Linked DNA regions of Peterkaempfera bronchialis. The protein of the gene in region 1 interacts with the protein of each later gene in a pairwise test. Links are inferred from orthologs where the notes say so. Each region holds a gene or a part of one and is shown on either strand. Other genes may lie near its edges.

Region 1 (3,042 bases):
CCGCTGGCGCTGCTGCGGCGGGCCGGTGCGGCGGCGGTCTCGCTGGACCTGACCCTGCTGACCCAGCGTGACGACGATGCGGTGGGGGAGGCGGTGGAGGGCGGCACGCGCATCCTGGCCGGGGTTCTCCCCGGCACCGACGCCGCGTTGTCGGACCCTGCCGGTAGTGTCGCTGTTGTCAGGAGGTTGTGGCGCAGGCTGGGGTTCGACCCCGAGTCGCTGGCCCGCCGAGTCGTGGTGACGCCGAGCTGCGGGCTGGCGGGGGCATCCCCGGCCTACGCCCGCCGTGTGCTGTCACAGAGCGTCACGGCGGCCAGGAGCCTGGCGGACACGCCGGAGTAGTAGGCGTATCGAGGTTTGGGAGGCTCGCGTGGCCGGTGACGGCAAGGTCGTGGACCTGGCGGAGGTGCCGGCGGACGTCCGGGAGCGGCACTCCACGCTGGCGCAGGAGATCGAGGACCACCGCTTCCGCTACTACGTCAAGGACGCGCCCGTCGTCAGCGATGCCGAGTTCGACACGCTGATGCGGGAGTTGGAGGGGCTGGAGGAGCGCTATCCGGTGCTCCGCACCCCCGACTCGCCCACCCAGAAGGTCGGCGGCGCCTACTCCAACGAGTTCGCCGAGGTCGAGCATCTGGAGCGGATGCTCAGCCTGGACAACGCGATGAACGACGAGGAGCTGGACGCCTGGGCCGAGCGGATCGCCCGGGAGCTGGACGGCATCCCGTACCACTTCCTCTGCGAGCTCAAGGTGGACGGCCTGGCGGTCAACCTCACCTATGAGAACGGGCGGCTGGTCCGCGCCGCCACCCGGGGCGACGGCCGCACCGGTGAGGACATCACCGCCAATGTCCGCACCATCGCCGAGATCCCCGACATGCTGCGGACCGACGGCGGGCACCCCGCTCCGGAGCTGGTGGAGATCCGCGGCGAGATCTATCTGCCGACCGAGAAGTTCACCGAGCTGAACGCCGCGCTGGCCGCCGAGAACGAGCGCCGCAAGGCGGAGAACGAGCAGCGCACCGCCGAGGGCAGGCGACCGCTGGCGATGGTCCGGCTCTTCGCCAACCCGCGCAATGCCGCCGCCGGGTCGCTGCGCCAGAAGGACCCGCAGGTCACCGCGGGCCGCCCGCTGCACATGGTGGTGCACGGCATCGGCGCCCGCCGGGGGCTCGACCTGGACTGCCAGTCGCACGCCTATGACCTGCTGCACGCCTGGGGGCTGCCGACCGCCCGGCACAACAAGGTGGTCGGCTCGCTGGCCGAGGTCAAGGAGTTCATCGCGTACTTCGGCGACAACCGGCACTCCGTCGAGCACGAGATCGACGGCGTGGTGGTCAAGGTGGACGAGATCGCCCTCCAGGGCCGCCTGGGCGCCACCTCCAAGTCCCCGCGCTGGGCCATCGCCTGGAAGTACCCGCCGGAGGAGGTCACCGCCAAGCTGGCCTCCATCCGGATCGGCATCGGCCGCACCGGCCGGGCCACGCCGTATGCGGTGCTGGCCGAGCCGGTGAAGGTGGCCGGCTCCATGGTGCAGTACGCCACCCTGCACAACCAGGAGGTGGTCAAGGCCAAGGGCGTACTCATCGGGGACACCGTGGTGCTCCGCAAGGCGGGGGACGTCATCCCGGAGATCCTGGGCCCGGTCGAGGACCTGCGGGACGGCACCGAGCAGGAGTTCACGATGCCCCGGGAGTGCCATGAGTGCGGCACCGAGCTGCGGCCCATGTCCGAGGGCGACATCGACCTGCGCTGCCCCAACGCCCGGCACTGCCCGGCCCAGATCCGGGAGCGGATCGCCTACCTCGGCGGCCGTGAGGCGCTGGACATCGAGGGGCTGGGCTATGTCGCCGCCACCGCCCTCACCCAGCCGCTGGAACCGGCCGACCCCCCGCTGGCCGACGAGGCGGGCATCTTCGACCTGAAGATGGAGCAGCTGCTGCCCATCCGGGTGCTGGTCCGCGACCCCAAGTCGGGCCTGCCCAAGCTGGACGACCGCACCGGCAAGGAGAAGGTGGTCTCCTTCTTCGCCACCACCAAGGGCGAGCCCAAGAAGACCGCCCAGCTGCTGCTGGACAATCTGGAGGCCGCAAAGCAGCGACCGCTCTGGCGGTTCGTCAACGGGCTGTCCATCCGCCATGTCGGCCCGGTCGCCGCGCAGGCGCTGGCCCGGGAGTTCCGCAGCCTGGAGCGGATCGGCGAGGCCGGCGAGGAGGAGTTGGCCGCCACCGAGGGCGTGGGGCCGACCATCGCGGCGGCGATCACCCAGTGGTTCGCCGAGGACTGGCACCGCGAGATCGTCCGGCGCTGGGAGGCCGCCGGCGTCCGGCTGGAGGAGGAGGCGGTCGCCGACGAGGGGCCGCGCCCGCTGGAGGGCCTGACCGTGGTCGTCACCGGCACCCTCGCCTCGCACACCCGGGACGGGGCCAAGGAGGCCCTGGTCTCCCGGGGCGCCAAGGTCACCGGGTCGGTCTCCAAGAAGACCGCCTTTGTGGTGGTCGGCGAGAACCCCGGCTCCAAGTACGACAAGGCCGTGCAACTGGGCGTGCCGGTGCTGGACGACGACGGCTTCGCCGTCCTGCTGGAGCAGGGGCCGGACGCCGCCCGCGCCCTGCTGGGGCTGCCCACCGCCGAGGAGGACTGATCCGGAGTCACCTCCCTCGGATGCGAGGAGAATTGGTGCACTGGGTTACCGGATGACACCGCTCCGTGGTAGTGCACGTTCGGATGTCCGAAACCCTGCCCGTGCCCCGTACATGGATTTACCCTTGAACGCAGCCTGCCCGCGCGAGCGGGGCGCGGCGACAGCGCTGTCGCGTGCGGAGATCACCAGGTGAGGCACCCACCACCCGCACTGTGAGCAGCCGCTCGACCGTGCGGGCGGTGCCGCCCTGCGCCGCCGTGGTCCGGGAGATGTGCGACTCCGGGACCGGACGACGGGTCAGGCACCGGGCAGCGGCACAGGCAGGCAGGGGCGGCTCGGCGGGGCGGGGACCGACGGAGGATCTGCGCATGGAACGGCACTCCAGGGACGCATCCCCC
Region 2 (3,501 bases), 2.7 Mb from region 1 along the record:
CCGCACGAGGGCGGGACCACCGGAAGGGCCCCGCTCGGGATGTCCGGTCCTGCCGTTCCGGTGGTTCCACCGTAGCCGGGTCCGCAGGGCCAACGACCGGACAATCCGGGCGGGTTCCCGGAGTTCAGGGACAGTTCGGGGTTTCCCCCGACGTACTGCCCCGACATGGGGCGGGGCCGGGCGGAGGAAGGACCCTCCGCCCGGCCCCGCAGCGACAGCTGTCAGCCGGTGACGATGTTGACCAGCTTGGGCGCCCGGACGACCACCTTGCGGACGGCCGCGCCGCCGATCGCCCGGACCACGGCCTCGTCGGCCAGCGCCGCCGCCTCCAGCTCCTGCTCGCCGATGCCAGGCGGGACCTCCAGCCGGGCCCTGACCTTGCCCTTGATCTGCACCACGCAGGTCACGGTCTCGTCCACCAGGTACGCCGGGTCGGGCACCGGGTAGTCGGCGAAGGCCAGCGACTCGGCGTGGCCCAGGCGGCGCCACAGCTCCTCGGCGATGTGCGGGGCCAGCGGCGCGACCAGCAGCACCAGCCGCTCGGCCACCGCGCGCGGCGTGGAGCCGCGCTTGACCAGGTGGTTGTTGAGCTCGATGGCCTTGGCGACGGCGGTGTTGAAGCGCAGCCCCTCCATGTCGCCCCGGATGCCGTCGGCCGCCCGGTGCAGGGCGCGCAGGGTCGCGTCGTCCGGCTCCTCGTCGGTGACGACCAGCTCGCCGGTCTCCTCGTCCACCACATTGCGCCAGAGCCGCTGGAGGAAGCGGTAGGAGCCGACGACCGCCCGGTCCTCCCAGGGGCGGGAGACGTCCAGCGGGCCCATCGCCATCTCGTACAGGCGCAGCGTGTCGGCGCCGTACTGCTCGGCGATCTGGTCGGGCGCCACGGTGTTCTTCAGCGACTTGCCCATCTTGCCCGCCTCGCGGCGGACCTCCTGGCCCTGCCAGTAGTACTGGCCGTCGCGCTCCTCGACCTCGGCGGCGGGCACCGCGAAGCCCCGCGCGTCGCGGTAGACCCAGGCGGTGATCATGCCCTGGTTGTACAGCTTGTGGAACGGCTCGAAGGAGGAGACGTACCCCAGGTCGAAGAGCACCTTGTGCCAGAAGCGGGCGTACAGCAGGTGCAGTACGGCGTGCTCGGCACCGCCGACGTACAGGTCGGCGCCGCCGGCCGGCTTGCCGTCCCGGGGGCCCATCCAGTACCGCTCGGCGGCCGGGTCGACGACCACGTCGCTGGAGAGCGGGTCGACATAGCGCAGCTCGTACCAGCAGGAGCCGGCCCAGTTGGGCATGGTGTTGGTCTCGCGGCGGTAGCGCTTGGGCCCGTCGCCGAGGTCCAGTTCGACGTGGACCCACTCCTCGGCCCGGGAGAGCGGGGTCTCCGGGGAGGTCGCCGCGTCGTCCGGGTCGAAGGTGCGCGGCGAGTAGTCGTCGATCTCCGGCAGCTCGACCGGCAGCATCGACTCGGGCAGCGCGTGGGCCACGCCGTCCTCGTCGTAGACGATCGGGAAGGGCTCGCCCCAGTAGCGCTGGCGGCTGAAGAGCCAGTCGCGCAGCCGGTAGTTGACGGTGCCCTCGCCCAGGCCGCGCTCGGCCAGCCAGTCGGTGATCCGCTTCTTGGCCTCGGGCACGCCCAGGCCGTCCAGGGTGACCGAGTCATTGGCGGAGGCGATGATCGCCGCGTCATAGGAGTCGAAGGCGTCGTCCCAGGTGGACGGGTCGGTGCCGCGGTCGTCGCTCGGCTGCACCACGCAGCGCATCGGCAGACCGAAGGCCCGCGCGAAGGCGAAGTCACGGGAGTCGTGGGCGGGCACCGCCATGATGGCGCCGGTGCCGTAGCCCATCAGTACGTAGTCGGCGATGAAGACCGGGATCCGCTCGCCGCTCACCGGGTTGACCGCGTAGGCGCCGGTGAAGACGCCGGTCTTCACCTTGGCGTCGGCCTGCCGCTCCACGTCGGACTTGGCGGCGGCCTCGGCGCGGTAGGCGGCGACCGCCTCGGCGGGGGTGGCCGCGCCGCCGGTCCAGTCCGCGCGGACGCCCTCCGGCCAGGCGGCGGGGATGATCCGGTCGACCAGATCGTGTTCGGGGGCCAGCACCATGTACGTGGCGCCGAACAGGGTGTCGGGGCGGGTGGTGAAGACGGTGACGGCGGCGCCGCCGTCGGCGTCCACCGCGAAGTCCACCCGGGCGCCCTGGGAGCGGCCGATCCAGTTGCGCTGCTGGAGCTTGATCGCCTCGGGCCAGTCCAGCAGGTCCAGGTCGGCGATCAGGCGGTCCGCGTAGGCGGTGATCCGCATCATCCACTGGCGCAGCTTGGCCTTGAAGACCGGGAAGTTGCCGCGCTCGGAGCGCCCGTCGGCGGTGACCTCCTCATTGGCCAGCACGGTGCCCAGGCCGGGGCACCAGTTGACCGGTACCTCCTTGGCGTAGGCCAGCCGGTACTCGCCCAGCAGCTCGTCGCGCTCGGTGGAGGTCAGCGCCGCCCAGGGACGGCCGTCCGGGGTGGCGCGCTCACCGGTGGTGAACTGCTCGACCAGCTCGGCGATCGGCCGGGCCCGGTCGGCGGACTCGTCGTACCAGGACTCGAAGATCTTCAGGAAGATCCACTGGGTCCAGCGGTAGTAGTCCGGGTCGATGGTGGCGATCGACCGGCGGGAGTCGTGGCCCAGGCCCAGGCGGCGCAGCTGGGCGCGGAACACCTCGATGTTGCCCTCGGTGGAGACCCGGGGGTGGGTGCCGGTCTGCACCGCGTACTGCTCGGCGGGCAGGCCGAAGGCGTCGTAGCCCAGGGTGTGCAGGACGTTGTGGCCGGTCATCCGCTTGAAGCGGGCGTAGACGTCGGTGGAGATGTACCCGAGCGGGTGCCCGACGTGCAGGCCCGCACCCGAGGGGTACGGGAACATGTCCATGATGAAGGCATGCGGCTTGCCGGTGATGTCGCCGGCTGCGGGATCGGCCAGCGGGCCGGTCGGGTTGGGGGCGTTGAACGTCCCCTCCTTCTCCCACAGGTCCTGCCAGCGCGCCTCGATGTCGGCAGCCAGGGCAGCTGTGTAGCGGAAGGGCTCGCCGGCGGCGGTCTCGGCCGCGCCCGCAGCGGGGGTCGTCTCGCTCATCGTCCTCAGGACTCCATCGGTGTCAGATAGCGAACCGTCATGTCAGCCGGAAATGAAAAAACCCCTCGCATGAGGGGTCGCCGCGCCGACTCCGGCCTGTCCGCCAGGCGTCGGCCGGTGCTGGTCAGCGCGGCCGGCTAAGGAGCAGGCGCACGGTTCGCATGGGGTCAGGGTACCGCAGGGGCGCCACCGCCCGCGCGGCCCTCGGCCGGGGCGGCCCGCCGCTCCGTGCGCGGAGCGCGCAGGGCGGCGTCGAACTCCTTCAGCGCCGTCGCCACCCGGATCGACAGCATGCCCGCCGCCAGCCCGCGTGCCCGGTCCGCCGCCTGCTCGGCCGCCTCGGGCCGCCCGTCGAGCAGGCAGCACTCGGCCAGCCGCACCAGGGCGA

What was found. The genes of interacting proteins can lie anywhere in the genome.
Region 2: the proteins of ligA (region 1) and leuS interact in binary tests that used the Escherichia coli proteins (3 or more experiments, as listed by UniProt). The link is inferred for Peterkaempfera bronchialis from one-to-one orthologs.

Annotation. Positions count from the first base shown.
Region 1 is NZ_CP031264.1:4,745,955-4,748,996, forward strand. The notes cover bases 36-3,007. They hold ligA (NAD-dependent DNA ligase LigA), read left to right. Parts: upstream 36-370; coding sequence 371-2,644; downstream 2,645-3,007. Other genes in these bases: C7M71_RS21200 (methionine synthase), read left to right, coding at 36-342. In the rest of the region: more of C7M71_RS21200, read left to right, coding at 1-35; C7M71_RS21210 (putative bifunctional diguanylate cyclase/phosphodiesterase), read left to right, coding at 3,013-3,042. UniProt on the Escherichia coli protein: DNA ligase that catalyzes the formation of phosphodiester linkages between 5'-phosphoryl and 3'-hydroxyl groups in double-stranded DNA using NAD as a coenzyme and as the energy source for the reaction.
Region 2 is NZ_CP031264.1:1,998,979-2,002,479, forward strand. Bases 22-3,452 are described here. They hold leuS (leucine--tRNA ligase), read right to left. Parts: upstream 3,114-3,452; coding sequence 222-3,113; downstream 22-221. Other genes in these bases: C7M71_RS08780 (hypothetical protein), read right to left, coding at 3,281-3,452. Also shown: more of C7M71_RS08780, read right to left, coding at 3,453-3,501.